3 regions of the Desulfosporomusa polytropa genome follow, and region 2 is predicted to be linked to each of the others. Evidence: riboswitches for the same ligand, from Rfam matches in the RefSeq annotation. Region 2 holds a riboswitch; each other region holds the start of a gene.
The links. Region 2 has a riboswitch for molybdenum cofactor ahead of ACZ449_RS25770 (hypothetical protein). Riboswitches for the same ligand answer to the same signal wherever they lie in the genome.
Positions count from the first base shown of each region.

Region 1: another riboswitch for molybdenum cofactor. It lies ahead of moaA (GTP 3',8-cyclase MoaA); the one in region 2 lies ahead of ACZ449_RS25770 (hypothetical protein).
Region 3: another riboswitch for molybdenum cofactor. It lies ahead of ACZ449_RS17695 (hypothetical protein); the one in region 2 lies ahead of ACZ449_RS25770 (hypothetical protein).

Region 1 covers NZ_AP042400.1:3,298,920-3,310,759, forward strand. Annotated here, with positions in the region: gene ACZ449_RS17255 (cytochrome b/b6 domain-containing protein) at 1-402, opposite strand, end outside; gene ACZ449_RS17260 (iron hydrogenase small subunit) at 415-726, opposite strand; gene ACZ449_RS17265 ([FeFe] hydrogenase, group A) at 739-1,998, opposite strand; gene ACZ449_RS17270 (molybdopterin molybdotransferase MoeA) at 2,174-3,412, opposite strand; gene ACZ449_RS17275 (molybdopterin-binding protein) at 3,436-4,458, opposite strand; gene ACZ449_RS17280 (MOSC domain-containing protein) at 4,497-4,931, opposite strand; gene ACZ449_RS17285 (MogA/MoaB family molybdenum cofactor biosynthesis protein) at 4,978-5,466, opposite strand; gene moaC (cyclic pyranopterin monophosphate synthase MoaC) at 5,494-5,970, opposite strand; gene moaA (GTP 3',8-cyclase MoaA) at 5,973-6,953, opposite strand; molybdenum cofactor riboswitch at 7,148-7,277, opposite strand; molybdenum cofactor riboswitch at 7,555-7,686, opposite strand; gene ACZ449_RS17300 (flavin reductase family protein) at 7,703-8,296, opposite strand; gene ACZ449_RS17305 (MBL fold metallo-hydrolase) at 8,325-9,113, opposite strand; gene ACZ449_RS17310 (GNAT family N-acetyltransferase) at 9,155-9,619, opposite strand; gene nrfD (NrfD/PsrC family molybdoenzyme membrane anchor subunit) at 9,634-10,599, opposite strand; gene ACZ449_RS17320 (4Fe-4S dicluster domain-containing protein) at 10,614-11,156, opposite strand; gene ACZ449_RS17325 (molybdopterin-containing oxidoreductase family protein) at 11,156-11,840, opposite strand, start outside.
Region 2 covers NZ_AP042400.1:5,101,250-5,113,089, reverse strand. Annotated here, with positions in the region: gene tsaA (tRNA (N6-threonylcarbamoyladenosine(37)-N6)-methyltransferase TrmO) at 1-436, opposite strand, end outside; molybdenum cofactor riboswitch at 793-920, shown strand; gene ACZ449_RS25770 (hypothetical protein) at 1,083-1,346, shown strand; gene ACZ449_RS25765 (SDR family NAD(P)-dependent oxidoreductase) at 1,446-2,204, opposite strand; gene ACZ449_RS25760 (acetylornithine/succinylornithine family transaminase) at 2,237-3,448, opposite strand; gene arsN2 (arsenic resistance N-acetyltransferase ArsN2) at 3,496-4,767, opposite strand; gene ACZ449_RS25750 (MarR family winged helix-turn-helix transcriptional regulator) at 4,760-5,263, opposite strand; gene ACZ449_RS25745 (MIP/aquaporin family protein) at 5,512-6,240, opposite strand; gene ACZ449_RS25740 (flavodoxin family protein) at 6,868-7,497, opposite strand; gene ACZ449_RS25735 (nitroreductase family protein) at 7,578-8,066, opposite strand; gene ACZ449_RS25730 (DMT family transporter) at 8,300-8,749, opposite strand; gene ACZ449_RS25725 (hypothetical protein) at 9,056-9,214, opposite strand; gene ACZ449_RS25720 (OmpH/Skp family outer membrane protein) at 9,561-10,004, opposite strand; gene ACZ449_RS25715 (hypothetical protein) at 10,039-10,335, opposite strand; gene ACZ449_RS25710 (YDG domain-containing protein) at 10,313-11,840, opposite strand, start outside.
Region 3 covers NZ_AP042400.1:3,397,618-3,406,872, reverse strand. Annotated here, with positions in the region: gene ACZ449_RS17715 (formate--tetrahydrofolate ligase) at 1-1,083, shown strand, start outside; gene ACZ449_RS17710 (TOBE domain-containing protein) at 1,277-1,480, opposite strand; partial or broken gene ACZ449_RS17705 (IS3 family transposase) at 2,155-3,467, shown strand; gene ACZ449_RS17700 (hypothetical protein) at 3,651-5,336, opposite strand; gene ACZ449_RS17695 (hypothetical protein) at 5,424-5,855, opposite strand; molybdenum cofactor riboswitch at 6,031-6,146, opposite strand; gene modA (molybdate ABC transporter substrate-binding protein) at 6,574-7,386, shown strand; gene ACZ449_RS17685 (Gfo/Idh/MocA family protein) at 7,510-8,496, opposite strand; gene ACZ449_RS17680 (polysaccharide deacetylase family protein) at 8,584-9,255, shown strand, end outside.

The DNA of each region.
Region 1 (11,840 bases), 1.8 Mb from region 2:
ACCAAACAACATCATAATTCCCATTTGTTTTTGGCCAGAGTTCATTTTACCCATCGGCGGTACCGGAATGGTTTTGCCTAATAGAATTTTCTGCGGATAGCCACCGCAAATCTTCATCCAGGCCATATCCCGCTCATCAAAGGTAAATATTCGACGAGTAAAGGCCACAATTCTGTCCAAAGCAAAGATGGTGTAAAAAATACACGATAACGTAAGAACGCAGGCACCAACAATATGGATTTGCATAATCAAATTTTGCAGATCTTCACCAAATGGTTTTAGCCAAATAAAAAATCCGGTAATGGCTGCTGGTAAAAAACCTATTATTAATCCCCAGTGAAATAGCCGCGAGATAAGAGGGTGCTTGAGTACCCGCGGTCCATGTTCATCATGATCACTCATCAATTATCCCTCCTACCCTAATTTCGTTCTGTCTACATACTTAGTATGAAACAGTTCTTCGGCCAAATTACTGAGTGGATTCTTGGCAAATTTTTCGTACACATCAGTAACTGCCTGATTGTTATGACTCTGACGGATTTTTGATTTTACATCATCGTTATAGATGCCTTGTGCCCGCATCTTGATGTATTTTGTGCGGTCTTGTACCAAATCTGTTGCAACATAGGCCCCAGTCCATAGGATGGCACCGGCTACACCCACGATTCCTATGAATTCACGCCGTGAGACCTTGACGGCCTTTTCTATATAATCATACTGCGCCATTGTGTTCCCTCCTTATGACCAAGGCAGTACAGCCTTGGCTTTATCCAGCCAGGAAGTACCCATTGGATTGATTGGCTGACCACCGCCATTAACACAGCCGGCCGGACAATTCATGATTTCGATGAAATGATACGGTGATTTACCAGCTTTGACTTCTTCCAATAGCGGTTTCACGTTTTCTTTGGTGCCATGAGCTACTGCTACTTTCAAGGTAACTTCTTTACCTGTTTTCACATCTTTCATGGTAACACTGGCTTCCTTTACGCCTTTGAGACCGCGAACAGGCTTGAATTCAAGCACATCCAGTTCCTTGCCAGTGATTACAAAATAGGCTGTCCGTAAAGCAGCTTCCATTACGCCGCCGGTATTAGCAAAGATCGTACCTGCACCACTGTACTGGGCCAAGGGATTATCCTTGTCAGTAAACTCAGCAACAGTCTTAAGATCAATATTTAACTTTTTAAACAAACGGGCTAAATCCCGGGTAGTGAGCACTACATCGATATCAGGATAGTTCCCGGTTCTGCCTTGCGTCTTCCAATACTGAGAAGCGCTGTTGAATTCAGGACGAGAAGCCTCGAATTTTTTGGCCGTGCAAGGCATAACGCCTACCATGAAGATATCTTCTGGATTAACCTTCCAAACTTCTTTAGCACCATAGGTTTTACCAAGTGCTCCAGCCATCATCATTGGTGACTTGGCAGAAGACATATTTGGCAAAAGTTCAGGATAATACAGCTCACAATACCGAACCCAAGCCGGACAACACGAGGTAAACTGTGGCAAAGGTCCTAAATGATGCTCTGCTGGCTCGCCTAACGCATAGTGGCGGATCTTACCAATAAGCTCCATGCCTTCTTCCATAATGGTCTGGTCAGCAGTAAAGTTAGTGTCAAGAACCTTAAACCCAGCCTGTTTCATTGCTCCATACATTTTTTCAGTTACCAGACTGCCGGGTTCCATGCCGAACTCCTCACCGATAGCAACGCGAACTGCCGGAGCAATTGTTGCGACAACAGTGAGCTGTTTGTTTTTTAGTTGCGCGAGCACTTTGTCAACAACGTCAACCTTATCCTTCGGTGCCCCAAAAGGACAATTTATCAAACATTGTCCACAAGAGATGCATCTCTCACTGTTGATCGTATGAACGGCTCCATATTTGCCGTCGATAGCTTCTGCCGGACAAAACGACTTGCAGGAATCGCAGCCTTTACAAGCCTTGCGATCGATTTCAATAACGCTCGTTAACTCATGCCCTTGAAATCCTTTCAAATTTAGACCTCCCCTATAAAATTTAAGATAACTTGGCTCGCATCAAACCTGTGGCGATTGACGAGAACTGAGTTAGCTTAGTAAATCAGAAAGTAAAATAACTTTCTGATTTACTAAAAAAACTATTTAAACCAATGATATAGGGTACTGCCTAAGCTTGTTTCCGTTGACACACTTATATAAAAAGTTCACTGCCGCTTCCTACCATAACTGCGGAAACTTCCTGCCCGGCTAGTAGCGGACCACTTCCCGCCGGCACATCAATTAGCGCATTACAGGCAACCATGGATTTCAGAACGCCATTACTTTGCGCGCCTGTAAGTTCTATATAATTAGTATTGTTAATTGTCTGTACTTTTGCCCGTAAAAATCTGCGCTGTGTACTTGATTTATTGAAGCTGTCTTTCAGAATTGCCGAAAATTTGAGCGGCATTTTTTGCTCAAGCCCGAGCATGATTTTAATTAAAGGCACAACAATCAAATCAAAGGTTATGTAGGCGGCGGCAGGGTTTCCCGAAAGGCCAATAATTAATTTATTATTGTGGCTTGCAGCTATCATCGGCGAACCTGGTTTCATATCAATTTTTCGAAAAATGATATCTGCCCCAATTTCCTTAAAAGCGGCTGGTACTATATCGTAATCGCCTACTGAAACGCCCCCAGTAGTAATTACTAAATCTGCTACATCTAATGCTTGGGTAAGGCGCTCAACTATAGCTGCTTTTTCATCAGGAACAATTCCCATTAACACAGGTGCTGCCCCTAGTTGTGAACAATAGGCACTTAGAAAATGTTGATTGGAATTATATATCTTACCTGGCCTGAGTTCTTCTGCTGGATCAATCACTTCGTCACCGGTACTAAGAATAGCTATTCTAGTTTTACTAAACACCGGTATTTTATCTAATCCAATTGAAGCTAACAGCCCCACAAGTGGTGGAGTCAACACCGCACCTCTCTTAGCAATAACTTCTCCCTGCCGTAAATCCTCACCGGCTCGAATGATATCATTTCCTGATTTTAGAGGATAATATAGATCGACCTTATTCTCGGTTCTTGTTACATCCTCAAATTTAATAATTACATCTGCGCCCTTTGGTAACGGAGCCCCGGTCATAACCTTGATAGCCGTTCCCGAAGTTACTTGTTTTTTAGGCATATAGCCAGCCCGCACTTCCTCAATAACTTCCAGGGTTGCAGGATTTGATGAACTAGCGGCTTCTGTATCTTTCGCCTGTAAAGCATAACCATCCAAAGGAGATTTGTCAAATGGCGGTAGATTTATAGCTGTTTGTATATCTTGACTTAAAATTCTGCCGACAGAGTCAGTCAACGCCACCTGACATTCATTAACCGGATGGGTAAATTTCAATAACAATGTCTGCGCTTCTTCTAATGAAATACCTGTCTTCATTTTTTCTACCTCCTGCTTCTTTTTCACGCACCAGTACCAAACGAACAGGCAGGATACTGACAAACCTCACATTCCAAACATAAGCCACCCATCCCAAGTTTCACAACCATTGGCCTTGTAATCTGCTGACCTGTCAGAACTAACGGCAAGATAAGGTCAAACACAGTCGTTTTGTGATACATAACACAGCCCGGAAGCCCTAAAACCGGTACTTTCCCCAAATACGCTACCATCAGCATAGCACCTGGCAATACAGGGGCACCATAGGTTACAATTTTCGCACCTGCTTTTCTAATACCACTAGGAGTCACATCATCAGGATCTACCGACATTCCCCCAGTTGTTAATATCAGCTCAGCACCATTAGCTATTAATGATTTCACCGCCTGTGCTATTTGCTCTGCATCATCAGGGACAAGGATGTGTTCAAGTACTTTGCACCCAAATCCTTCAACCTTTGCTTTTACAACTGGCCCGAATTTATCCTGAATGCGCCCATGATAAACTTCACTTCCTGTCGTAATAACGCCCACTTTATAAGGGTGAAACGCTTTAACGGCAGTAACCTCGGTTTGCTGCGCAATTTTCTCAACCATTTCTATTTTTGTTTCATCAACAAGTAAGGGGATAACCCGAACACCTGCTATCTTATCTCCCTTTTTCACAGGCCTGTTATTATTACGGGTAGCAACAACAATCTCTTCAATCATATTAATACGATTTAGATCCTCTTCATTTATAACAAGCATTCCATCATGCTCGGCGATAAGAGTAATCTTGCCTTCACTGGGTTCAGTCATGCTAAGTCCTTGTCCCTTTACGGCTCGGGCAAGACGTAGCCCCGCGTCATTTTCATGCAAAAATCCTTTTTTCATTTCCCACACATAGAGATGTTCTTTACCCAGCTTTAAAAGATCTGGTATATCTTCTTCTGTAATGATGTGCCCTTTTTTAAAGGCTTCTCCCTTGAATTCGCCTGGTATTATTTTAGTAATGTCGTGACATAGCACATTGCCTATTGCGTCTTCCACTCTGACTATCTGCATCGATTTTTCCCCTCTCGTTTTATCCTAGAAAAGTAACTTTAACCGATCCGCTCTATTGGATCACCGGCTTTTATCCATCCTGGGGTAAGCACTATGGTAAATATGCCTTCTCTAGGCATAACGCAGTCTCCGGTCTTTTCTCTGATGGCACACCCTTTGTGACACTCTTTACCGATTTGTGTCACTTCCATCAGTGTTTCGCCGATCTTAAGTTTAGTTCCTACAGGAAGCTCAAACAAAATGATACCTTCCGTAGTAATATTTTCGGCAAAACTTCCTGTTTCAAGCTGATCAAACCCCATGTTTCTAATCTTATCAATACTCTCGTTTCCAAGCAGACTTACCTGTCTGTGCCAATCACCGGCATGTGCATCCCCTTGCAAGCCTGAGTTCACTTCAAAATAACCCTTTGCGATGGCCTGCTTAGGCTCACCTTTTTTTTCACTTATATTTACTGCCAATACCTTTGCCACATTTATTCCCCCCGTATACTAACAAAAGCAACCATGAATTTTTACATTAACCCTGTCCACACTCGGAAGCTGTCCCCAGCATAATATCTAACGCATGATTAAGAGCCGGCATAATAGCTTCAAGCGATTCCCGCACTCCTTTAACACTACCTGGCAAATTAATAATAAGTGTCTTTCCCCGAATTCCGGCTGTCGCTCTTGATAACATAGCCTTTGGTGTTTTTTGCAAACCATAGTACCGCATTGCTTCCGGTATCCCTGGAACAACTTTTTCAATCACTTCCCCGGTAGCATCTGGAGTTACATCACGATGGGAAAAGCCAGTTCCCCCGGAGGTAAGTAAAAGTGCCGGTGCTAATTCATCACAGATATAACAAAGCTCTTTCACGATTTGATCTTTTTCATCTGGTATAATTTTGTAATATTCAATGCTATATTGAGGTCCTAGAGATTCCCGTATTTGCTGGCCACTCAAATCCTGCCGTTCTCCCCTGGCGCCCTTGTCACTCAGGATAAGTATCCCTGTCTTGTACATCGTATCACCTCTATAAAATAACCTTCTCTATATATCTCGCTTAACATGGCCACTTTTGCCGCCCATTTTTTCCATAAGCTTTATATCGGTAATCTCCATCCAGCGGTCAATAGCTTTGCTCATATCATAGATGGTCATAGCCGCAACACTGACACCACTGATTGCCTCCATCTCCACACCGGTTTTTCCTGTGGTTTTAACCTGGCAGCGTATGATTATGTTTGAATTTAATTCGTCTATTTCAAACTCAATGTCTACAGAAGTCAACATTAGGGGATGGCACATAGGAATAAGGCTGGACGTTTGTTTTGCCCCCATAATACCGGCTACCTGGGCAACTCCCAAAACGTCCCCTTTTTTGATACCGCCACTCTTTATAGCTTGCAGGGTAGCGGGTTGCATATGAACAACGGCCTGTGCTGTAGCTGTACGCACAGTATCATTTTTTTCACTGACATCCACCATGCGAGCATATCCGTCATTATTGAAATGCGTAAAATCCATTATTATCCCCCTATTTGGTACATCTTACGTTTATTGTCCGCACCCCAACCTTCATCCATATGATGGCGTTGTGGCTTCTCTCTAATTGCCTTGCTAAAGATATCTGCCAATTTTTCGTCGCTGGCATGATTTTGCAGTGCCAATTTTAAATTAAACTCTTCTTTGGCGAACAAGCAACCCCGGAGTTTACCATCGGCTGTCATGCGGATTCGATTGCATTCACTGCAAAAATGATCACTCATGGCACTGATAAAACCAACTGTCCCCATTCCACCGCGTATTCGGTACGATTTGGCCGGGCCATTCCCTTGTATTACTGCACCTTTATACAACTCGTATTTTTGTTCAATGGTCTCTCTAATCTGACTTACCGTCACCACCCGGTCTGTTTTATAAAAGGGCAAATCCCCTACAGGCATAAATTCAATAAATCGCACATGAAGCGGCATTTTTTTTGCTAGTTCAACAAAATCCAATATTTCGTGGTCATTAATGCCTTTCATAACCACAGTATTAATTTTTATTGGTGCCATACCCATTTCCAATGCTTTGGAAATCGAACGAATCACATCATTCAGGCTGCCTCGAGTGGTAATATATCTGAACGTTTCCGGATCAAGACTATCTAAACTGAAATTAACCCTAGTTAAACCGGCTGTTTTTAGTTCTTCTGCCATGTCAGCAAATAGCATTCCGTTTGTCGTAATCGCTATATCGTTAATCTTTGGAATTTGGGCGATATCTGCAATAAGTTTAGTAATATTTCTACGAACAAGTGGCTCTCCACCTGTCAACCTAACCTTTTGAATTCCTATCCGGGCAGCAACCTTAACGAGATGAGCAATTTCTTCCAGGCTTAGTATTATATCATGACCAAGATCTTCTACTCCCTCTTCAGGCATACAATATTTGCATCGTAAATTACACCTATTTGTAACAGAAACCCGCAAATAGTCAATGCTTCGAGCATAACTGTCAAACACAGTTCATTCACTCCCTTCCTAGATTAAATAGAACGAAATCTCTTTCAGAATATAAGATAAGACTTGGCTTGTGCCGGCGTCCTTTAGGACGCTGGCACAAGCCTTAGTCGTTCTTATGTCTACCAGAAAATATTTATATTGTCTGGTAGACTAAATAAAACTTCTGCGAGAAGCGCACAGAAGTTTTTGTCTCAAAACTCATGAAGCGCCTCCTTTCCCAGATTGGGTGGTAGTGAAATTTCTTTCACTACCCCGTGAACTAGTTGTTCAGACTGCCAGACCATGGATAACTTTAGGTCATGCAGCTCGGAGTGCCAGTTTTTATTTATTATTCTAAATACTCTTTATTGCAAAATTCGTGCCAATCAGTTTTCCTATTATCCAATCCAAGAAAACTCTTGTAAATAAAGCCTTTATTGCGTTCTTAGCTTTTGTGATATATTATTTATTTTTTTATTTTGGGAAAATCGTATCATTTTGTATCATTTTGAAATAAACAATCTTCTTTTTCATTTTGTTTGTTGCTAGTTCTTATGGACAGTTATACTTGTTGTCTGAAAAATAAAACTTCTATGCAAAGCGCACAGAAGTTTTCATATCAACAACTCATGAAGCGCCTCCTTTCCCAGATTGGGTGGTAGTGAAATTTCTTTCACTACCCCGTGAACTTGTAGTTCAGACTGCCAGACCATGGATAACTTTAGGTCATGCAGTTCGGAGTGCCAGTTTTATTCAGTTGTGAATCTATATCAATTCAATTCACCCTCATGGTTATCCAAAAATGTCAGTCCATGTGAATGGGCTTGACCTAAATATTCTCCAAATGCATAATACGAGCGGTCTGAAGCACTACTAATTAATGGATTAATCATACTAGCCATCGGGGTTCCATTTGAATCAAGAATTTCTTCATCTGCTTTGACGCCAAGAATTTGACCTATGAATTGCGTGTGAGCCCCCATTTCAATAGCATGAAGGAGTTTGCACTCAAAAGCTAAGGGAAACTCACTAACATATGGCGCGTTAACATTATCACTTCTTATCGGAGTAAGGCCAGTCACGCCAAATTTATCTGTATTTTTACCTGAAACAAGACCAATATAATCTGCTTCAGCGATATGTTGCACTGATGGTATATTAATCGTAAATGCTTTCTGCTGAAGAATGTTAGTATACGTCAATCGTGATTTTCGCAATGAAATTGCTATACATGGGGGAGCCGAACAACATATCCCACCCCACGCAACAGTCATAATATTAGGCTGATCGCTAGCATCGTAGCTTCCTACAACCCATACCGGAGAGGGCATAGCAAATAATTTAGTTCCTAGAGACTTTTTCATACTCCCACCTCTTCATTCGTAAACAATTCTAAAGTTTAATACGCATTCCATCATAAGCGACATATACATTCTCATATTTTGCAACTTCCTCAGCAAGCTGCTTTGTGGTCACTGGTTGGCTGTAATGGATCGCCAAATGAGTAATCACCGTTCTTTTAGCTCGAATTTGGTTGCCAAGATCAACGGCCTGCTCAATTGACATATGAACATGGGGAAACCAATTCTCGCCATGAAAAGTCGCATCACATATCAACCAATCAACCCCACACACCTTGGCAGCGCTAGCTGCCGGAAGCCCAGCGGTATCCGGGTAATAGGCAAGCCTATTACCCGTTGATTCCAGCAAAAAACCCGCCGTTTCTATCCCGTGATTTGCAGGCAAAGGAGTCAAGTGTAATGCACCCAAACAATATTGCTTGTTAAACTCCCATGATTTAACCTCAAAAACTTCGGACAAATTAGGGAACGCCTCTGTAAACTGTCTTACTGCACTTGGTGGTAAGAATATAGGAATCGCTTCGTTTCTAGCTAATTTAACATAATATTCAAGTTCTCCAAGTCCGCCAAAATGATCGTAGTGCCAATGAGTCATAAATATACAGTCAACTTGGGTAATGTTTTCTTTGATAAGTTGACGCCGTAAATCCGGAGAAGCATCAATAAGTATCTTGCTAGTACCGGTGTCGATGAATGCTCCACTGCGTGTTCTGGCTAACTCCGGATTGTTTCTGGCTTCCTGGCATCCCACACAATCACAAAAGAAGGAAGGTAAGCCAGGCCCTGCACCAGTCCCCAGTAATATGAAAGTTGCTTCCACGTCAGTTCTCTCCTCATTGTACCTATTCTTGTAAGATACTGTTATTTATGACATGCAATGATCATCGCAACAGGCTTACAGTCCTCTTTGTCCGGACATTTTCCACACTGCTCATCATAAGGCTCTGCTAGTGCGGAAAAATCACAAGCGACAAACCCGTTTTTTTCATAAAAATGTACAGCGTCACCTTTGGCAACTGTCGAAATCTTGTAAGAGCTGTCAATACTGTCAAAGGGAGTATGACAGTACATTTCAGGTTTTTTGAGCAATTCTTGTAACAGTTGACTGCCGATTCCCCTGTTACGTCCTTCTTCTCTTACGGCAAATACTAACAAATGAAAGAAGTTAGTATCAATTTGAGATAACATCGCCCCAGCTAACACTTTGTCATCTACTTTTACCAGTACGTGTTCCTCAATATCGCCAGCAAGACCCATACCGTAGCTTGTGAATAAATCTTGTAATTCATCTTCCTCTTCGCTAGTGGCAAATGCTATGTCGTTCATAGTAATACCTCTACTTATTTTTGTGGATTTAACCAACTAGCCTTTTCCTGCCAACGGGTTTCCAGTGCACTAGCCAGCTTGGCGATTTCTTTTCTACTCATTTCATCCTTTTCTTCACCAGGCAAAACAACTCGTACTGCAGCTCGTAAGAAATCGATTCTGAAAGAAACCCCGCCAATAAGAACCAATACAGCTGCCATAGCCAACCAATATACAGAGCTAAATAGCAAGCTAACTATCATTGGCACTATCGTTCCGAAGATAACGACTCCACCCCAAAAAGCTGAGCTAAACTCGCCACTCCATAATTTATTGGCTCCCCGCCGCGCTTCTTCGGCTGATGACAACTTCATTCCTAATACATAGCCAGGTATAGTAAATAGCTGAGCAACTAACAAAGCGGCCAATACATTCGTAATGGTAACAGTATAAGCATCCTCACCATAACCCAATATACACAACACCAGAGTTAATGCGGCAGCCCCAGTTGCAGTCCCATTGATTAGGAAAACACCAATCAGTCCGCCACCATTCCAAAAGCTTCTGCCTTTTGCTTCACCCAGCTCTACGCCTGGGTAGGTAACATAGAGCAACGCCGCTATAATAGCCAAAACCGCAACAATCGTTTTGAGCCAACCCAATCCTGCCCAAGGAATAAAACTGAAGAAAAATGTTCCATATACAAAAACCAAAGGTATATACAAACTTTGTATGAGTGAGCCAAAACTCATAACAGAAGCAAACGGACGTGCATTAACCAAATGCCCCTTGGTTTTATGAGTTAACTCTTCTAATAGTAACAATGCGCCTACTCCGGCCGCTGCTAATGCCACGATACTTACCCAGCCGTTAATTTGTCCGGCTATTGGATTTCCTACCAAGTCTGTTACTGCAGCAATAACAAACATCATCGCTCCCATTGCGGCTAGAAAGAAGTACCATGCTGGTTGACTTCCCCAATATTCTTGCTGTTTTTCCATGCTAGTCCCTCCTCCTACGGCATAATATAGTAAATCGATGGTTTAGTTCCTAAATGCGGGTACAACGGCTGTGCATTATTTTTTCGTATCAATTTCACGATTTCACTATCAGGATCGTCAAGATCACCGACATGTCTTGCCTTTAACTGGCAGGTTTCTACACACCGTGTAACCATACCCTCGTCTAAGCGCTCAAAACACATGGAGCATTTTTCAACGACTCCAGTTTCTTTATTCATTTGGCGCACACCATAGGGGCAAACTACCATACAGAATTGACAGCCTACGCATTTATCCGGATCGATTGTCACGATACCATCTTCCCGGTGGTGACTAGCACCAGTAGGACAACCGTCAACACAGGGGGCATCTTGGCAATGCATACACCCTAGCGTAATATTATAGGAAGTTAAATTCGGATACTCCCCAATTGGCCCCACCTTGGAAACCTTACAGTATTTCATATCAAAAGGTAATTTGTTTTCATTTTGGCAAGCAATCGTGCAGGCATGGCAGCCAACACATTTTGTCAAATCAATTAGCATTCCCCAGTGCATTAGTCGTTCCCCTCCACTTTCGAAATCCGGCACATAACGCCTCTAGCGCAAAAACTACCGCAAAGCTCATCTAAGGTGTCCGGATCGTCATCCACGCATACATTAATATTGGATTCAAATACGCCCATTAAGCTCGGCGCTTTCATTTCCTTTTCAGGGAACCACCAACCACGTTCTGCCTGAATGACATCAGGTGCTACGGCCGAGGTGATAAATGCGGTCTGCTTAACCTTGCCGGTTGGCGTTTCAATCCAAACCCACTCGCCTTCCTTGATGTCCATTTTTTGGGCAAGAGCCGGATTAATGGAAACCCGTGGATAGGGCCTAAGCAGTCTGATTCTTGTTATTTCCCGATGTTCCGAATGGAAGAAAGGCATAAACCCACCACCAGCAACAAGGCTTAAGGGATATTGCTCGGCTAATTCAGGCTTAGCTTCCGCACTAAACGGTGGTGCAACATAGTGGGGCAATGGATCATAGCCAAGTTGCTCAAAAATCGAAATTTTCAATTCAACTTTTCCTGACGGTGTAGCCACACCACGAGTTTCGAACTTCCGGTATTCCCTGTCAGCAAAATGCATCCGATAGAGCTCAACAAATTCTTCGTAACTCTCAAGTTCTAAGCCTAGTGGATCAAGCCGGTATTTGAATATTTCTTCATCAGTTTTCCAAGGCCAATGCTCT
Region 2 (11,840 bases):
GCATATTCTGTTCGAACCACCCGACTTTTATATCTTGCCGAGCATCAAATTTTGCTACATAAGGCTTTATATCCAAAAGCGGAGTTCTGTCTATAATATCTACATCCCGAATAAAGAGTTTATTTCCTTCAACCTTGATAAGACGCACTACTGAAAAGCCAATTGAGTTTGGTCTTCCCGGAGATCGTGTAGCAAATATGCCATGCAATTCATCACCCAGAAATGGCTTAACTACTAAACCAGATTCTTTTACTAAATGAAGGTGATAAAGTAAAATCAGATGCGAAAAGCCTTCGATATCTTTCAATCCCTCTCCATACTCAGGATATATTTCAATAATGCCTTCCACATCCTGCGCCGCAGTGGGTTGAACAGGCGTTCCTTTTGGCTCTTTAAACGGCGACTGAATGACACCAATCGGTTTATAACAAATCATAAACTACCTCCTCTACAGCCTCTTTCGGAAGCATCTGCCCTAGTTCATTATTACGTATCGCGTTCAAACAAAACACCTAGACGTATGTTCGCGCAATTAGCCATGATTTCCCTTTAAAACTATATTATTATACCACTAAATACAAGTCAACATAAACGATAAATTTAAATTTATTATTCTGTTTTTATTTGTTTTTGTTCTGTTTTGTTTAAAAATAAATATCGTAAAATAAGGAAATATTTATCTTCCCCATTGATTTATGCAATACCAAACATTTATACTTACTATTAACAGGATTATTTATATATGTTTATGTTAGGTTAAATTACCCAATAACCCTTTATCAAAATTCCATAATTGAACTGCTGCTCCTTAGCCGATTTACCTAACCCTTTACTGGCATGGTGTTCGGCCGATCGGTATAGCTGGAAACGGCTATGCTTCCCGCATTTTTTTTGGAAAGGAGTGCAATTTTTCGGGCGACGCAATCTTTGCGTCTATTTTGTGTTTTCCATTGCGCTCGCCTTGAATTTTATTGCCAAGCCCTTTCCGTTTTGGATAGGCTTGGCATATTTTAGTTTAAGCTTTTCTTATCGCTTCAATTAACTTTTTATGTCTAAACAAAATATACTAAGGGGGGATAATTATGTATTCACGAATCCATGCTAACAGCGATATTTTAAACAACGGGAAAATTATGCTATTGGTCGACTGCGAACCCGGTTGCTACACGCTAACCGACTTAGAGTATTCAAAATACGCACTTCAGGAACTCCTTGTGGACACCCATAAAGCCATTCAAGAAACTATATCGACTAAAGACAACTTCACTTTTGAAGCCTATGTCAATATCCTTGTATCGTTGACAAATAACCTTAAGAGTATTACGGAATCTCTGCTCGCATTATAAAAAAGACCTGCAAGATTTTTTTCGATCTTGAGGTCTTGCTAATGGGAAATACCATAGCGAGAATATGACTAAGCGGCACTTTATTAATCAATGTCAACTTTAGTCCTTTTCAATTGAGTAGCCACCATCTACCGGAATTGAAGCTCCTGTAATATACTGCGCTTGATCTGATAGCAAGAAAAGCACTGCTTGCGCTATCTCTTCTGGCATTGCAAATCTTCCAAGCGGAATTAATCTCTGTCGTAGCTCTTCACCGCTCTTATCTATTATATGCCTTTGCAACAGATCAGTCTGGGTCCTTCCTGGCTCAACTGCGTTGACGGTTATTTTATAAGGGGCCAGTTCAACTGCCATTGCTTTTGTCAGCATACGTACCCCTGCTTTTGCAGCGGCATATGCTGACATACTTTTCCCAACAAGACTTGCCCGCATACATGCAATATTTACAATACCGCCACTTACGTTATTTTCGACCATCCATTTTGCTACCGCTTGGCCCCAAAGGAATACTCCTTTTAAATTTACATCAATTGTTTTGTCCCATTGTTGTTCTGTCATTTTTAGAAAATCAGCTTTTTCTAATATACCGACATTTGAAATTAATGCATCAATATGGCCTGTTTTTTGGACGCATTGCGCCAAAGCCTTTTCCACATCTTCCTTAATAGTAACATCACCACAATAGTAATCGGCACTATCAGCAGCAAACTCCTCATTTATAGCTCGAAGCAACTGTTTCTGATCCTTATCAAATAAAAAAACATAGTATCCATTATGAGCCAATAACAAAGAAATAGCTTTACCAATTCCCGAAGCCGCTCCCGTAATAACAGCTACGCGTTTTTTCATGCTGCACATAATAAACCAGCCCCCTTAAAAAGCTGCAAATTTTATTCACTTAATACCTCTGTCAATACGTCAGAAAGTATTGCAATCATCTCATCAATTTCCGGGAAAGTAACAATTAATGGTGGCATCAACCGTATGTAAGCAGGACGTGGCGAATTCAGTAACAATCCTTTTTTTTGACATTGGCTGACCACTTCGCTGCCTTTTTCTACCGGCAAGTCAAATGCAATCAAAAGTCCCTTGCCTCGAATATTGGTTAAATTATATTTTGAGGCAATGCTAGTTAGTTGGTGCCGAATGTACTCACCTTGTTTTTCCGCATTCTTAGATAGATTTTTATCAATAATTTCATTCACAACTGCCATACCTACTGCCATCCCAAGCGGTTGACTGGAGTAAGTTCCTCCCTGGTCGCCAGCTTCAAATATATCAAACTTTTCTTTTGTCAATAAGGCAGCTAAAGGATATCCTCCCCCGATGCCTTTAGCAAGAGTCATGATATCAGGTTCAATGTCGTAATGTTCATAAGCAAAAAGCTTTCCTGTCCGTCCAATACCTGTTTGAACCTCATCAAATATCAAAAGAATGTTTTTTTCATTACATAACTCACGTAATGATCGGATATAATTTTTTTCAAGTTCAAAAACTCCGCCCTCACCTTGCACCGGCTCCAACATAATCGCACAGGTGTTGGCACTTATTGCCTTTTGTATTGCAACAAGGTCATTTTGTGGAACATGCTTGAATCCTTGAACCTTTGGCTCAAATAGGCTTTCCCATTTTTGTTTACCGGTAGCTGACATGGTTGCAAGTGTCCGTCCATGAAAGCTATCAATTGCTGTAATAATTTCATATGCTCCGTTAAGAAACTTCGTGCCATATTTCCGTGCTAATTTTATAGCGCCTTCATTAGCTTCCGCCCCAGTACTGGCAAAAAATACTTTATCAAAACAGGAATTATCAGTAAGTAGTTTGGCAAATTCAATCATTGGCACATTATAAAAGGCTGGGCTGGCATTGATTAATTTTGCACTCTGTTGTGCAAGAGGTTTAGTTATAGCTTCCGGGCAATGTCCTAAAGAAGTAACTGCCCAGCCACCGATGAAGTCCAGATATTTCTTTCCATTTGTATCCCATAAGTACATTCCCTTGCCTTTCTCCATGACAAGGTTAGGCCTATTGGCAGTAAATAAAATAGATTTATTTGCTTCCTTTAGCAGTATTTCTGTATCCAGATGGGTTTGACTGACCACAACAATTCCCCCCTCAAAATTATAAACTTACGAATAATTTATTTGGTTCACTCTAACTCTACGCTCATACATGTACTGCAAGCAGGACAAGCAGCAGTTAGCTGTGACTGTTTTAATAAATCTTCCGGTATTTCTTGTCGTTCAATGGTTTTAAAACCAAACCTCTTCATGTATTTTTCCGCCGTTTGGGTCATTAAATATAATCTTTTGACACCGTGCTTGCGCGCAACAGCAACTGCCGATCTAACAAGTTCAGCGGCAATCCCCCGCTTACAGAAGTTAGGGTCAGTAACCAGTGAACGTAGAAGTCCATTCGACCCTGCTCGTTCCATTCCAATGACTGCTAAAAGTTCATTATTCTTACTTGTCGCAAGCAGGAAATGAATTATATTATTCTCGACACCGGCAGTTGGAAGCCCTCTACTTATAAGTAATTCCTGTACTTTCGTTAGGTCGTCGGCTGTCGCCTGTCGTAGTCCATAATCAACACCCTTCACAGCAGTTGCCTTAGGCTTATGAGCTCTAATAAACGCGCTTACTACCGCTCCCTCTACTTGCGCTAACTCAGCTTTCGACAAGTGCGAAAACATTTCGACACCTACATCTGTAACGTCATAAACCCGCGTAACTTGGACTTCAATGTTTTCAAATCCAACATTCGCTAGCTTGCCCTGGTATTCAGTATCTCTAAGCGCCCCGGCTATACAACCGGCCCAAGCAATTAAATCCTGCTGCACTTTAAGCGGTAGTGCCTTTTTTAGTACAATATCTGAGACCGCAACTCGGCCACCTGGCTTCAAAACCCGGAAACATTCTTTTAGCACTTTGTCTTTATCAGCAGATAAATTAATAACACAATTCGAGATAATGACATCTACCGAGCTATCTGGCAGCGGAATATCCTCAATATGTCCCTTTAAAAACTCTACATTTGCAATTCCGGATTTTTTCTGGTTTTGTCTGGCTTCTTCCAGCATCTCGTCAGTCATATCTAAACCATATGCCTTACCATAGGGCCCAACTCTCTTAGCAGAAAGCAAAACATCCAGCCCGGCACCACTACCTAAATCTAACACTATCTCTCCAGGATAAAGTTCTGCCAGCGCGGTCGGATTACCACACCCAAAAGAAGTAGCAACCATATCTCCAGGCAATCCCTGAACCTCTGCCTCCGAGTATAAATTTCCAGTAATCTTCTGCGTCGCTTTACTTAGGCTAGTGTCGCAACAAGAACTTCCTGCCCCACCGCAACACCCTTTTCTTCCGGCAATAGCCTTGGCATACTTATTTTTTACTACCTCTCTAATTGTATCACTCACACTTACACTCTCCTTCTTCTCGTATAATCCCTGAACAGATTTGGCGTTCAACAAAACTCACTTCCGTGTCATTTACTGCAGTGAGGAGATAGGGTAAAGCTTCCATCACTAGCCCGCGCTTTGCTTCGGGAATCGAATGCAAAATTCGTTCGAAGTATTTCTCCATATTGCTATTGATTACTTCAACCATCTCAGTCCCTTGTGTGGTTAAAGTAATTTTCATGTATCGTCTATCCTCCTTATCGATTTGCCTTACCACCAATCCAGCATTTACAAGATTATCGACGGTACGGCTCATAGTACTCTTATCGAGAGTAAGAAACTCTGATAATTGATTTAGCGATAAACAAGTAGACTTGCCAATCTCCACCAAGGTATGACACTGCGCAACCGTAATCCCACAGCAGGAAGCGTCTGCCTTTTGTAACAACCCCAGCTTCCGCACACATGTCCTAACAATTTCCCGAAAAATTCCGGCGATATTCGCATCTGCCAATATAATTACCTCTCTTCACTTTTTGTCTCTTCTATCTGTCTTTAATTGAATTGTAACACGAAATAGTTTGTATTTGCAACTAATATTTTAAACGAAAAACAATATCAAAATGGAGCTACCTCTAATCAGTTCTACAACCAATTTGAGGTAGCTCCAAATGATTATTTACGATTAATTTGCCCCAAAAAGAAACTTTCCTTGCTATTAATGCGACAATACCAGAGCAATCAATACATGTCGTTATATTATCAGATTAAGCCTACTCCTTTAGCAGCTACAAATGCTATACCACCGCCAATAAGTGGTCCAACTACAGGAACCCAGGAATAAGCCCAATCGGAAGAGCCTTTGCCAGGAATCGGGCAAAGAGCATGCGCAAGTCTTGGTCCCAAATCACGGGCAGGATTCAAAGCGTATCCAGTAGTACCACCTATGCTAGCACCCATACCCCAGACTAATACTGCAACCATGAACGGTCCAAATCCGGGAGCCATACCGCCAACTGGCTTGGAGAACATCGCAAAGATTACAAAAATAAATATAGCAGTTGACAGCGTTTCGCAAAACAGATTTTGACCATAATTGCGAATGGCCGGACCTGTGCAGAAAACACCTAGTTTTATTCCCTGATCTTCAGTTGCCTCCCAGTGACCCCGGAAAAACAGATAAGTAAGGCAGCCGCCAACAAAACCACCGGCGGTTTGCGCAAGCATAATAATAATAGCTTCCGGAGTCGTATATACACCGTTAAGTAATTTAGCAAAGGTTACCGCTGGGTTAATATCACCTTGCGGTGCACCACAGGCAATGCAAACATACACGCCCATGGCAACACCCACCATCCAGCCAGTAATAATGTTAAACCACCCGGAACCTTCTGCTTTAGAAAACTTGAGTAGCGAGTTTGCAACGACACCATTACCAAAGAAAATTAGAACGGCCGTACCAAGAAATTCACCTAAATATGGAGTTGTCATTAAATAACCTCCTCTAATTTTTTTGTGAAACTGCAGTGGCTTTGAATGAATACTATCTTTTACACAACACCCCCTTAAGACAAAATATAAAAGAGAAACCCAAACACATCACCATTGTAACTTTATACATTACTACGGTCATGCGCGGACTTCTCTTCATTCTCTGTCCCGATATTTTTAAATTTCTGATAACTCTATATTCTCTTTCTATTCTTTCTATTCCTGCTTTGTATAAAAGTTATTAATTTCACTCATATGTAAATAATTGGGACGTCAGAAACGTTCATCACAAAAGCAAAGACCAGACTTAAAACAAATAATATTCCAGATGCCTTTTTCTCTCCTATATCTGTAAGTTTAAAGTCCTACAATCAGTTTAAGGGTACGGAAATAATAGCGACTTACTATCCATTGGATAGTAAGTCGCTATTATATGTGCTCCTTATTAGGCTATGGTAAGAGAAGGCAGTTATTGCACTCAATAACAACGCCTCCAAGCAATTATCATTCTACATAGCAAGTTACAATTTTGATCAAACTCGTGCTTGCACAACACGGTTTGCTTATGTGCATTTTGGCCGATAGTATTGCCCAATTTATAGTCGTCAGTTACCATCGAATTTTTCACTATCGAATAAAGTTAGTAAGTATTTTATTTTCTCTTTCTGGTTCTTTTATAGTTTGTTTTCCATTTTCAACTAGTTTCATCAGCCAGGCCATGTTTTTCCCAAGCACTCGCATTATTTGTCTTCCTTCTTCATCTTCTAGTGCTTCACCTGGTTTCATCCCATGTATAACATTCCAGTAATTTGTACTTGGCATAAGCATTTCAGCGTAGTTAATATAATTATTTAATTGATTAAACGTAGGGACTCCACCAGATCGCCTAACAGCAACAACAGCCGCTCCTACCTTATGCCGTAAAAAGCCTGTATTGGCAACATAGAATGCTCTATCCAAAAAAGACTTCATAGTTCCGCCGATAGCCGAGTAGTGGACAGGCGAGCCCAATATTATACCATCTGCCATTTTCATTTTCTGTATCCATTCATTTACTTCATCATTGTCAATTATACATTTCTCATTATTATTTTTTACACAGGCATTACATGCACGGCATCCCCCTATTGTTTTATTTCCAACATGAACAATTTCGACTTCTATACCTTCCTTTTCCAGTTCCTCAGCAACCATTTTTATAGCATGATAGGTGTTTCCTTCCTTTTTAGGACTTCCATTAAATGCAACTACTTTCATACCAATTACCTCCTGTATAATTAATTTTTATATGTATATTCGTTCGAGCCTATACACCAACTTTTCAAATCACACTTCTATTAATATTTTTCGTAATGGACTCTGCTTGCATCAAATCTATCTACAAATTTATTATCTGAAGAATACCCAACCGCTAACATAGCAAACGGTTTTACACCTTGGGGTAGCTCAAATAACTCCGTAATATAAGCCATTCTGTCTTCCTCTGGGGCAACACCCATCCAGACTACTCCTAAACCAAGCTCTACTGCTTCAAGTAAAATATTTTCTGTCGCAGCCGCTAGGTCTTGCTGCCAATATTGGGGAACTATCAAGCCGTCTGCCCTAGACAATACAATAATGCCAAGAGCTGCATCTTTCATTGGTGTTGCATACAAATGCGCCTTCGATAATTTTTGCAGTGTCTCATTGTTTTCGACCACTATAAATTCCCAAGGTTGCTGATTCGCCGCCGATGGTGCCTGCATCGCAGCTCTTACTAACTTTTCTATTTTCTCTTTTTCGATAGGTCTCTTATCATACTTCCTAATGCTTCTTCTTCTCTGTATTCCTTCATATAAATTCGTGGGAATCTCTCCTTTCTTTACGGTCTGTAGTTACTGTTTTGTGATTACTGGCATTTGTTTCACTCCTCATCATACGTTACTCAATATTTTTTAATTCCTGTTAATTGGAAAAGCTAACACATCTAAACTTGTGCCTTATATTCCGTGACTCCAAGTCGGTAACTCAACTACAGTATCGTTACAACAAAAATGGGGTGATTTTTTCAGTGTTACAATTAATTGGTTTGTATTAGGTATACACTAACAATAAGTAAGGCTACTCCCATAAGTCTAATTGGAGTAACTATATGAACAGAACTACCTAAGAGACCAAAATGGTCGAAGATAACAGCTAGTATTATTTGTCCTGCGACAACTAGACTAAACATGTTAGCAAACCCTATTTTGGGCGAACAAAAAATTGCTACGAAGATGTAAAATGCTCCGAGTAATCCACCTAACCACATCCAGAAATTCGTCTGGGTAAAAGCATGTAATGTTGGCACAGATTGTATTCCATAATAAACGGCTATGATATAGGCAATTGCCAATCCAAGGGTACCTACAAAGAAACTGATAAATGAAGTTAGTACAGGACTTCCAACATTGGATAGCAATTTTCCGTTAATTCCCACCTGAGTTGTTAATGCTGCTCCTGAAATTAATGATAATAAATAATAAAACATATTTTCTCCTCTCCTACCTTCATTCTTAATAATAGATAGTAGTACAACAAATGACAAGTAGGCACTTTAAAGTACTATAGTATCCATTTAAATACTAAATATATCTATTACCAAATTTTTATAATAATAATAAATTGGTTAAGGTTAGAAGAGATTGAGTAGTATGCCCAATAAATTAATACCATATTATCGGCGGAAAGTAGAGTACGTCCCCTTGCTTCTTCCAAATAAACAAGCTTTTCATAGTAACATCAGGGGATAGAAAATATAAAAAGACGGCCATAAAAGCCGTCCATGGAGATTGATCTATTTAAAAGCTTTACCGTTTATAGCCGTAGCCACCACCGCTTTGTTGTTATTGCGGCGTTTTTCTACGTTTGATAACTCACACGCGAACTCAAGGTCCATTGGGCTCCTCTCATTACGGCACTGTTCGTTATTTTCACAACGGTTTTCGTTTTTCATAGAATCACCTCCAGCAATATTTTGCCCATATGAAGAAACAAGATAACTGGTAATTAAATATAACTTAGGTTAATACACCTATGTAGATCAAGATCATAAAGTAGATTGATAAGTTATTTCTTTCGTGGGAGGTATTATACCATGTTCTTTAGTTGTGATTGTGATTCTCTCATTCCGGAGCGTGATTGGACTTGGCTTATATTAGTCATCGTTGTACTTTTGTTAAGAATCTTTTGCTGTTCGGATTGTACTTCTGACTATTAGTCACTCGCGCTGAAATGGAAAGAGTGATTAACCCCCCCACCCATAATTCAGCCCCTGGCGTGTGCAGCTCTCTATTCTTTGCCTACTTGCCATTAATCTTCTTAAATACTTCCTCGGTTATATCCTGCCCACCTAGCGCCACGGTGTTTTTGTGTAAGACTATTCCAAGCCCCTTAGTCTCGGCCACTGCTTTCATAGCGGCGTTGATGCTCTCGGTTATCGGCTTTAAAAGCTCCTGCCGTTTCTGTTCTACCCGCTGGCCGAGTTGCCGGTCAAGTTCCAGCTTTTCCTTATCACTCCAACCGGCTGCTTTGGCGTCAAATTCCTTTTTAACAGCCTCTTGCTCGGCTTTCAGAGCCTCGTTGGCTTTCGGTGTATCAGGATGATTATTGATAAGATACAGGTAGTCGACTACGCCGACCGGCAAAGCTGCCTGCGCCGCTTCGACCTTCGCCGTGCCGGACGCCAGCGCGATGAACAAAGCCATCAGTACGGCTGCAAAAAAAGTTTTCTTTTGTGTGAACATGATCATTTCCTCTTTCCCGCCGTCTGGCGAAACATTAGGCTTTTCCGGACTGGCTATCCTCCCTTTTTTCCGTCAGGTCGAAACCGCCCTCTGGTGTCGGATCGGTCTTTCTCAGCACCCCGTCCTCAATTAGCTGCTTGATTATGTTGTCCTGCACCGCCAGTGACTGCACAAAGCCCTCCAGCGGCATGATAATTCGATTGCTGATATCGACTACCGGCTGGCCAGTGTCGCTTTTCAGATGCGGCTGCACCGTCATCAGGTCAATGCGAACAAGATTGCCGGTAACGTGAACGGCGCTGATTCCATCAGCGAAGATTTCCTTGTTCATCGCTAAACACTCCTTTAGTTATCGTTTGCTCGGAATTGCTCAAAAGGGTTAGCGGTACATAACCGTCGGTGTTAACACCCGGCGGCACAATTCTAAACGTTATCGAGCCATAGTTATTGCCGATCAAATAGCCGGCATCCGGAGTAAATCGGTAGACGAACAGCCCGTTGGCGGATTGAATGGCACTAGTAACCGCAGCGATATAGGGGGCTGTTTCTGGTGTTGGTGTTGGTGTTGGTGTTGGTGTCGGCGTCGGCGTCGGTGTCGGCGTCGGCGTCGGTGTTGGTGTTGGCGTCGGCGTCGGTGTCGGTGTTGGTGTTGGTGTTGGCGTCGGTGTCGGTGTTGGCGTTGGCGTCGGTGTTGGCGTTGGCGTTGGCTGGTTGATGGTCAATGTGCCATTGACATAGCTGATGCTATAGTTAGAGGAGATTATTCCTCCCGGTGTAATAGCGTAGGTCCCCGCATTTGTCGCTCCCTGGGCTGTGCCGCTGTAGGTGAGAGTACCTCCTAACACCGCGGCCATTTCGCCGTTGACAAACCCGCTGTAGGTCACGCCGTTGCCGCCGCTGTAGGCCAAACCGTCATATTCCTTACTGTAGGAATTGGCAGTAATGGTAAGTGACGCCGGATTGACGACGCTGGCCATGTTGCTGACGGTAGTACTTGTCAGCTTGTAGTTGCCTGCGCTGGCGCCGGTCAGGGTCAAGCCGCTCACCGTGACTGTTTTGCCGGTGCCGGCGTTCGCATCGTTGTAGCTGCCGGTGGCTGCGCCCACTTGCACTGCGTCGCTGCCGTAAATCGTGCCGCTGATGCTGTAATTGCTGCTATTCAGGGAAACGTCGGCCATCCCGTTATAGTTTTTCGTCACCGCATTCAACGTAGCCGCCAACTCGGCCTGGTTGATGACGCTGGCGTTGTTGCTGGCGCTGGTGCTTGTCAGCTTGTAGTTGCCGACGTTCGCACCGGTCAAAGTTAATTCACTGACTGTGACCGTTTTGCCGATACCTGCATTCGGATCGTTGTAGCTGCCGGTGGACGTCGTGACCAATTGCACCGCATCGGTACCGTAAACCGTGCCGTTGAGGCTGTAATTACTGCTATTCAGGGAAATGTCGGCCGTCCCGTTATAGTTTTTCGTCACCGCATTTAGCACTGCTGTCAGTTCTGCCTGGTTGATGACGCTGGCGTTGTTGCTGGCGCTGGTGCTTGTCAGCTTGTAATTACCAGCGCCCGCTCCGGTCAGGGTTAGGCCACTGACTGTGACTGTTTTGCCGGTGCCGGCGTTCGCATCGTTGTAGCTGCCGGTGGCTGCGCCCACTTGCACTGCGTCGCTGCCGTAAATCGTGCCGCTGATGCTGTAATTGCTGCTATTCAGGGAAACGTCGGCCATCGCGTTATAGGTTTTCGTCACCGCATTCAACGTAGCCGCCAACTCGGCCTGGTTGATGACGCTGGCGTTGTTGCTGGCGCTGGTGCTTGTCAACTTGTAGTTGCCGGTGTTCGTG
Region 3 (9,255 bases), 1.7 Mb from region 2:
TTGGCAGTAGCTAAAGATTTGACTGATATGCGGGAACGTTTCAAGCACATTGTAGTTGGTTATAACAGACAAGGTAACCCAGTTACTACTGGCGATCTTGAAGTTGACGGTGCTATGACTGCCTGGATGCGTAATACCATCAACCCGACACTCTGCTCTACTGTGGAAGGTCAGCCTTGTTTTGTTCATGCGGGTCCGTTTGCTAACATTGCAATTGGTCAGTCCTCAATCATTGCTGACCGTATTGGTCTTAAATGCTTTGATTATCATATTACTGAGTCTGGCTTTGCTGCCGATATCGGATTCGAAAAATTCTGGAACGTTAAATGCCGCTTGAGCGGACTTACTCCAAACGTTTCTATCCTGGTAGCAACTGTTCGCGCTCTCAAAATGCACGGTGGTGGACCTACCGTTATTCCAGGTCGTCCGTTGCCTGACGAATATACTAAAGAAAACCTGGGTCTACTCGAAAAAGGTTGCGAAAACATGGTACATCTGATCAACATGATCAAAAAATCTGGAATCAAACCAGTTGTTTGTATCAATGCTTTCTACACTGATACCCCGGCTGAACATGCTTTGGTTAAGAGAATTGCTGAACAGGCTGGCGCGCGCGCTGCTGTTTCCCAACACTGGATGAGTGGTGGCGAAGGCGCTCTTGATTTGGCTGATGCAGTTATGGATGCTTGTAAAGAAAAAGTTGATTTCAAATTCCTGTATCCGCTGGAAATGCCACTTCGTCAACGTGTTGAGAAGATTGCCACAGAAGTATATGGCGCTGATGGCGTTGACTGGGCTCCGTTGGCTGAGGAAAAAGCTCAGAAATTCGAGTCTGATCCTAAGTATGCCGATTACTGCACCATGATGGTTAAGAGCCACCTGTCCTTGTCGCATGAACCTACCTGGAAGGGTGTACCAAAAGGCTGGAGATTGCCGATCCGCGACATCTTGGTCTATGGTGGTGCCAAATTCCTCTGTCCGATGGCTGGTGCAATCAGCTTGATGCCAGGGACTAGCTCTGACCCTGCTTATCGTCGCATTGATGTTGATGTTAAGACTGGTAAAGTTAGCGGTTTGTTTTAAACCACTCTTAAAGGTGATACCTGTTGCTGTGAAGTTATGGCTCATGATTCCAAAGGGATACCGGTAGTGACTGCCAAGTAGAAATTGATGAAATCGAAAAGTGTAGATAAAGCTAAAACAGAGGCATTGACTAACCCTTACTTTGCGGGGTGAGTCAATGCCTCTGGATTTATTGGCAGGTACGTGGTTACAATTATTTAAGAACCATCATCTCAGTAGCCTTTACCAAAGCCGTAACCTTGTCTCCAGGAGCTAGGTTTAAGTCTTCAACAGAATCTACCGTAATGGCAGCTACCAGTTCGGTACCCTTATAATCCATGATGACTTTAGCCATAACAGTCCCTTTAACAACTTCTTTTACAGTGGCTTCCAATTTGTTTCTTCCGCTAATTTTCATTGTAATCAACACTCCTTAGTTTTTTAATATCCTTGTAACTAGTATAGCATGTTATATGACAAAAAACAATAAAATTACCCATTTAATCCTAAATTTAACCGTATTTAATCAAATTAACAATATAAATCTATATATCGCCGGATATCGCTAATTTAAGATGATTATCGCTAACAATTACGTACTGAAATAATGGTTATATTGGTAAGTGTTCGTTGGTTTGCTAGATCGGCGGCAACACCCCTCCTGTGGGACATGGCAGGGCTAACTGTTTTCAACATAAGCTAACATAAAGTACAATTGAGTTGTGTAAATGAAATAAAAAGAGGACTATCGCACGCACGATAGTTCTCTTTTTAATATATCAAAGTATAAGATTTGGGAGTCGCGGAGGCATTATAAAACAAGGGGTGTCAAGTACAAAACCCGGCACAGGCAGCCGTAAGGTGGTACCTCGGTATCCCTCGTAACCCCCGTAACCCCCCGGCCTTTGCCGGAAAAAGCGTTCCGCAGGAGAAAAGCCGGGCGGTATTCCGTTAAAAAATCCGTACTGTTTGAGCGTGAACCGGTACCCCGATAATGGACACTATTATAAAGTCCGTATCGGGGTTTTTGTATGTTCATAGAACGAATAAATGTATATAATGAAATTATTAATTACCGGAGGCGGAATTTTAGTGAGTAATATATTCTATAGCGAATCGGATCAACACATCCTTCTGAGAAACCCCAATGTAGAGAAAGTAACTGACCGCTATATCTCGTATCATTCCGATTTTAAAATTAGAGCGGTCAAAGAATACTTATCTGGAAAGAAGCCTAGACAAATTTTTATTGACAATGGCTTCAATCTTCAACTAATAGGAGACGATAAACCATTTGTCTGTATCAAAAGATGGCGTATCATTTTCAAACAGCGTGGTGAGCAAGGTCTGAGAGAAGCGGGACGAAGTTCAAAAGGTATCCGTTTAACAGGCAGAGAGTCGTCCATTGAAGATAAGTTAAAAAAGGCCGAGGCCAAAATTTATTTTCTTGAGGCAGAAAATGAATTGTTAAAAAAGATACGGGAGAAAGAAAGAAGGCGTTAAATGCTGCAGAAAAGTTCCAAATCATATATCGAGTCATACGAAAGTATCCGAAGTATCGTATGATTAGTTACTTATGTGAGATAGCACAAGTTAGCCGTAGCGGGTTCTATGCCTGGCTGAAGGCAGCACCTAGTCGATACCAGAGAGAAGAGCATGACAGAAATGATTATAAACTGATTGAAGAAATATTTATTGCTACTAAAAGAAAGGGTGGCTGGCGCACGATAAAGATGAATCTAGAAAGAGAGTACGCAATTCTTATGAATCACAAGAAGATTTTGCGTATTATGCGAAGGTTCCAATTGGTTACGGTGGTGAGACGGAAGAATCCGTATCGAAAAATGGCAAAGGCAACTCAACCTCATAAAACGGTATGTAATCTGCTAAAGCGCAAGTTTGATCACCACGAGCCGCAAAAGGTCATGTTAACCGATATTACCTATCTATATTACGCCGAGGGGCGTAAGGCTTACTTATCGGTCATTAAAGACGGATCAACAAGAGAAATTTTGGCTTACCATCTATCGACTTCTCTCGAAATGGGTCTTGTGATGAAAACGCTGGACCGATTACAGGAAACTTTGGGCGGAAACATCCACCCTGACGCAATTATACACTCGGATCAGGGATTTCATTATACACATCCTGAATTTCAGTGCAGGGTGAAAGAATTATTGATAAAACAGTCCATGTCTAGGAAGGGCAACTGTTTGGATAACGCATCAATGGAGTCATTCTTTGGACATATGAAGGATGAAATTAATATAAAAGAGTGCCAAAGCTTTACTGAAGTTCAGAATAAGATCGATGAATACATTGAGTATTACAATTGCCAACGTTACCAATGGGGATTAAAAAAGATGACCCCAAATCAATATCGGGATCATCTTATCGCTTCCTAAAACGGATTTCTTCTCACTGTCCTAATTTAGGGTACCAGTTCACGTAGCGAGTTTGCGGATTTTAGGAATATCGCCCGGCTTTTCAGCTTTTGGAGGCTTTGGGCCTAGACCTTTTGTTACTTTTGGGGCAATGCCAAAAGTAAAACCCTTCTCCTTGTATTCAAATTCGTAATTAATGCTGGTTCATAGTTCGACAACACGGCCGATATCATTATGTACTGTGGCATTTCTTGCTGCTGTTTCTGCTGCATAGTCCGAATCTGCAGCGTTGACCATCTGGTGAATGGTAAGGGCAATATTAGTATTAGGCAAAAACACTAGATGCTTATTATAATAGCGAATTGGTTTGATCATCTTATAAAAGCAATCGTGGCTAAATTTGCACCGAACATTGGCAAAAATAATATCGGCATGGATAATCAGTGCTTCGTCAAAGTTGCTTGTGTCGCCAAAAAGATATACAAAGTGGGGGAGTTTGCGCTTTAACTTGGCTTGCCAGTTTTCAGAACCGCCGATAACCAAGGCATGAATAGTGCTTAGTCTTTTTAAAGCCGTCTCTATATTGTAATGTTTATTGGATATTGCTGCTTTAAAAATAGTATCAGAGTGAATTGTTTTTATGTCTGCGATTTTTCGAGGGTGATCTTCGATTTGCGCAAGTTTAGTTTTAAGCAGTTGATTTTCCTTGGTCAATGCATTTAACACGAATTTTTGTTTAAGAATCAGATTGTTAATCTCTTCTTCCTTTAAGGCTAGTAAATTAGTTTTTGCAGTCAAATCCGCGCTCATTCTTCGGACCTCTGTTTCACAAGTCTGAAGCTGCTTTTGAAGATTATTCATTTCAGCATATGGAAATGGGGCATTGTGTTCAAAATAATATTTTTTCGTTTTCTTATATTCTCTTACGAACTCAAGTAAATTTAAGCCAAACATTACAAATTCAGCACAATCTAATTCCATCTCTTCTTTGCTTTGTTTATGATTAGAGCGAAATAACTCTGCAGTCATCTTAACAATATAAAGGCGGCAAAGAAGTTCTACATCTCGCTCCTTAACCTGCGTCAAGAGTTTTGGGGAAAACAATGATATTCCTGCTATTGACGACAGATATGCGCTGCAGTGGGCCAAGCCCTCCCAGCAGTGGTCGCCGTTCCAGGGATCGCGATAATTATGAAAGACTTTTTGATATATCAAATTTTTTAGATAGCGGGCCACTTTTTTTACTGATGCTTTATTCAGTCTGCCTCGTAATTGTTGAATTTCGCTAGTACCATCAAGTTTGCTGGCAAGTGTTTGGATAATAGATAAAGTCTCAGGAGTTGATACAATTGCCTTTTTTCCTAGAGCACATGTCATAAACATTGCGAATTTTAAGGAGGCCTGCGGTGGTAAGTCGATGGCTGGATACAACGCAATGAAAGTCTGGAGATATTGTGTTGCGGCGCCTGTAAGAAGATTATGGTGCTGACTATTTTGGGTGGATTCAGCGTAATACTCCGGCTTAACAGCTGTTGATAAATCGATTGTTTCGGAGTTCTTTATGTAATAGTGCAAATCATTCCAGTGTTTTGTTAGGCTGCGTAATAGCTGTTCGAATAAGGGAGAATCGCGACCATCTTCTATAGCCGCAAGCAGCACCCCTAAATATTTTACGGCATAACATTGCCGTTCAATACCGCTGGTAGTGAACAAAGGGTAATTTGCATAGGGAGAAAGGGATGCTGCGGTCTGGTAGCGTGTTTTATCAGTTTCATAGAGTGCGTCAATCTCCTTGTATGCCGAGGTTGTATCGGCAGCGAGTTGAACAAAAAGTGGAAGCGTATCTACAGAGACATTGTCGACTATTAAAGTGAAATCGGAAATCTTCATAAGGCATCACCATCTCTTATGTAATCATGTATTGTTAAATTTCCTTTTGGAGCTATTTTAAAGCAGAACATGTGCTTTGTAGGGGCTTCATTTTTGAAAGATTCGTAGCGTATGCAAACTGCGTTTTGCTGTGAACTGGTCGGGGTCATTTTGGTACGCTGCTGCATTTTTTTTTGCACTGTGTTCGACACTTTCCTGTTGGTAAGACTCAGTAATAATTGTACCTTGCTTGCCGTTAGCTGCTTGTATTGCTGATTTGATTGCAAGAAGAGATTTCGTAATATTTTCAAGGTTGTTTGTCAACGATACAATGGTATTGGCATAGGCCTCAAAAGTGAAGTTGTTCTTAGTCAATTTAGCTTCTTGGAGGGTTTTATAGGTGTCCACAAGGAGTTCCTGAAATGCGTGTTCTGAATATTCTAAGTCAGTTAACGTGTAGCAACCGGGTTCGCAGTCGACCAATAGCATGATTTTTCCGTTTTTTAAAATATCGCTGTGGGTATGGACTCGCTCGAACATAATTTTTCCTCCTATCAAAATAGTGTTATTGACATACAAATGTTCTAGGGTGGAGCATATGCAGGATAGTAAACTTCTAATAAATCAAAATTGCCAAGCTTATCCGGGATGGAAAGGCTTGGCAATGAATTTAAGCAGGCGCAAATCGGATCATAAATAGGCACAAGGAACTGCGCCGCTTAAAATATTGCTCCTTTCCAAAAGGGAGATATAGCCGTTTCCCGCTATACCGATCGGCCGGTTACCATACCTTGAAGGATTAGGTAAATCGGCTAAGAAGCAGACTATTCAATTGTGAGAACTTGAGATAAAAGGCATTTTGATAACAAGAACTAACATAAACAAATATAAACAAGTATAATACTATTATATTTGCTGAGATTATATAAAGCAATAGGGTTGGTATATATTGAGTAGAAAAAATTTAGTTTAGCGATAATGCCGGTAAATATGGAATTATGCCTGTAATTACTGAGTTTTAAGGCTGAACAAGTGTTACTTAAAGAAGTATTTATTATATGGTAATTGCTTGCAATTACCATATAATAAATACTATAATAAAGTTATGTTAGTTTATGTTGGTATAAATTTGTTTATTTTTAAATTAGGGGCGGTCAGGTCATAGCATGGAATTGTGTATTAAAAGATGCTGACAGACATGAGCTTGTCCTGGAGAAATAGCAGCCAGCGCTACTGGCAATGCGAGGGGGAGTTATCTGTGAAAGAGAAGGTTGTAGTTAATTGGCTGTTTATACTGGTTGCAGTTCTGGTTGTCGCCGGAACAATTTGGGCAACAAAGCCTGTTGTCCAAACGCCGGTAAAACTGACCGAGCCTATGGAAATTAATATTTCTGCTGCGCTTGGGCTGAAAGATGCTCTGCAGGATATTCAAAAAGAATATGAAGCGTCTAATCCAAATGTAAAACTTGTATTTAATCTTGGTCCTGCTGGAGTTTTACAAAAACAGTTAGAACAGGGTGTCATGGCAGATATATTTATTTCTGCTTCACCGAAACAGGTGAATGATCTGCAAAACCAAAATCTCGTAGTAGCTAGTACCCGAAAAATACTGGTTAGTGATAAATTGGTACTGGTGGTTCCGAAAAACTCTCAATTGAAAATCGAAGGTTTTCAAGATTTAACAAGGGTCACAAGGTTTGGTATGGGCGAGCCGGGGACTGTGCCGGCTGGTCAATATGCTATAGAGTTACTTAAAAATATTGGTATATGGGAAGCTGTTAAAGATAAAGCCGTACAGGCTAAGGATGTTCGCACAATCATTGCCTATGTTGAGACAGAAAATGTTGATGCAGGAATTGCATTTTCGACGGTGGCCGCGTTAAGCGATAAGGTCAAAGTAGTCGCGGCTGCGCCAGATGGGTCGCACACGCCGGTTACGTTTCCAGCAGTGGTTATGGCTAATTCTAAGCATCCCCAAGAAGCCGAAGCCTTTTTGACATATCTTTGTAGTCCACAAAGTGCAGCAGTCTTTAAGAAATATGGTTTTACTTTTGTTGGTTCAAACCAATAAAGCAGATGATATTGTTAGTAGGTTAACGTAAACGGCCTTGCCTCCTGTGTTGATCAGGAAGCAAGGCCATTAGTATGACTGTTTGCCGGTATTACAATTACCTGGTTTAAGCTATGCCGCTAGTTAATCCTCACAAGGGAACCTTAGCCCCCAGTCGGCACGGGCTGTATCCATTAATCGCATTACTGCTAGGGTATTTTGATGAGTCATGATATCACTCTCCCTTTTTTTAGCGCGCAAACAAGTGACCGTTTCCCGTATTTGATATTCAAAACCATTAATCTCAAAGGGTGAATCGACAGTGGATTGTGTACCATCGTTTTTTTTCAAAGTAAAGTTTTGGAGTGCGGAAAAGTTGGGGAGAATAATCTGGCCTTTAGTACCGAAGACCACAGCTTGTGGTTCGATAACAGAGCCAATGGTTGTAATTAAGTGGGCAGTCATGCCGTTTTCATAAGCTAACATGATACTATTAAATTTATCTGTGCCATATTCGCCCATAATGGCACTTGAGCACATCTGGGCAGGCTGATAGCCTAGCAGCATGGTTGCCACCCCGAGGGCGTAAACACCGATATCCAACAAAGCACCTCCGGCCAGGTTAGGATCAAATTTTCTTACATACCTCGCCCCGGTGGGGGCAAAGCCATATTGGGCCCTGAAATGAATTATGTCCCCAATAGCACCTTCGGCGATAGTTTTGCTAAGCTGCTGGTAGGCTGGGAGAAATTTTGTCCAGAAGGCTTCCATCAGAAACAAATTTTTTTCTTTAGCCAGTTGAATAAGGGCAGTAGCTTGCTCTATGTTGACAGTAAATGATTTTTCACAAAGAACATGTTTGCCATTCTCTAAACAGAGTTTCACGTTTTCATAGTGGGAAGAATGTGGGGTAGCAACATAGATAACATCAATCTCGGGATCACGCACTAACTCTAAATAACTACTATAGGCGCGTGGTATACTATAACTTGTGGCAAATTGACGGGCAGATTCCTGGCTGCGTGACGCGACAGCTAAGAGAGTGCCGCAATCGGGTAACTGGGGAAAAGTGTCTGCAAATTTTTTCGCAATCGTACCTGTTGATAGGATACCCCAATTTATCTGTGTCATGATAAAGCCTGCCTTTCAGGTAGAGTTTAATTTCTATTAAAGTTAGTTTATAATAGAAATTAATATAAAACAAGAAGAGGGATTCATATGCAGATCGGAAAAAAGGTAGTATGCCACCAGCTTATTTGCCTGCTTGTCGGACTTTTGCCTGTTATGTTTGCCAATAGTGCATCTGCCCAGTATCTTAACGGTATTCCCGTATTGTTATATCATCATGTGAGTGAGGACAACAGTGATTTACCGAATTTAACGGTGACACCGGCAGAGTTTGCACGGCAGATGGATATGTTGAAAAAGGCGGGTTTTGAAACTATTTCCCCGGAAAAGTTTGTTGCGTATATGCGGCAAGAGCCGGTTAAACTGCCGGACAAGCCGATTCTTATTACATTTGATGATGGTTATGAGGATAATTATTTATATGCTTTTCCTATATTAAAGCAATATGATTTTCGTGCTGTTATTTTTGTACCAGGTGTAAATATTGATAAAAACAAGCGGTTGTCAAGTGCTCAGATAAGGGAGATGTCTGCCTATGGTATTGTTTTTGGCGGTCACTCGGTGACGCACAGTGACTTGACCGCGCTATCAGGTCAGGAGTTGCAGTATGAGGTTAAGGCTGTCAAAAAGGACCTTCGACAGGTTACGGCTAAAACTTCGGAGTTATTTTCCTATCCCTACGGCTATTTTAATCTAAGGACCTGGGAAGTAATAGCAGCAGCCGACTATCAAGCGGCGTTTACCGTCTTGCCGGGTCTTAAT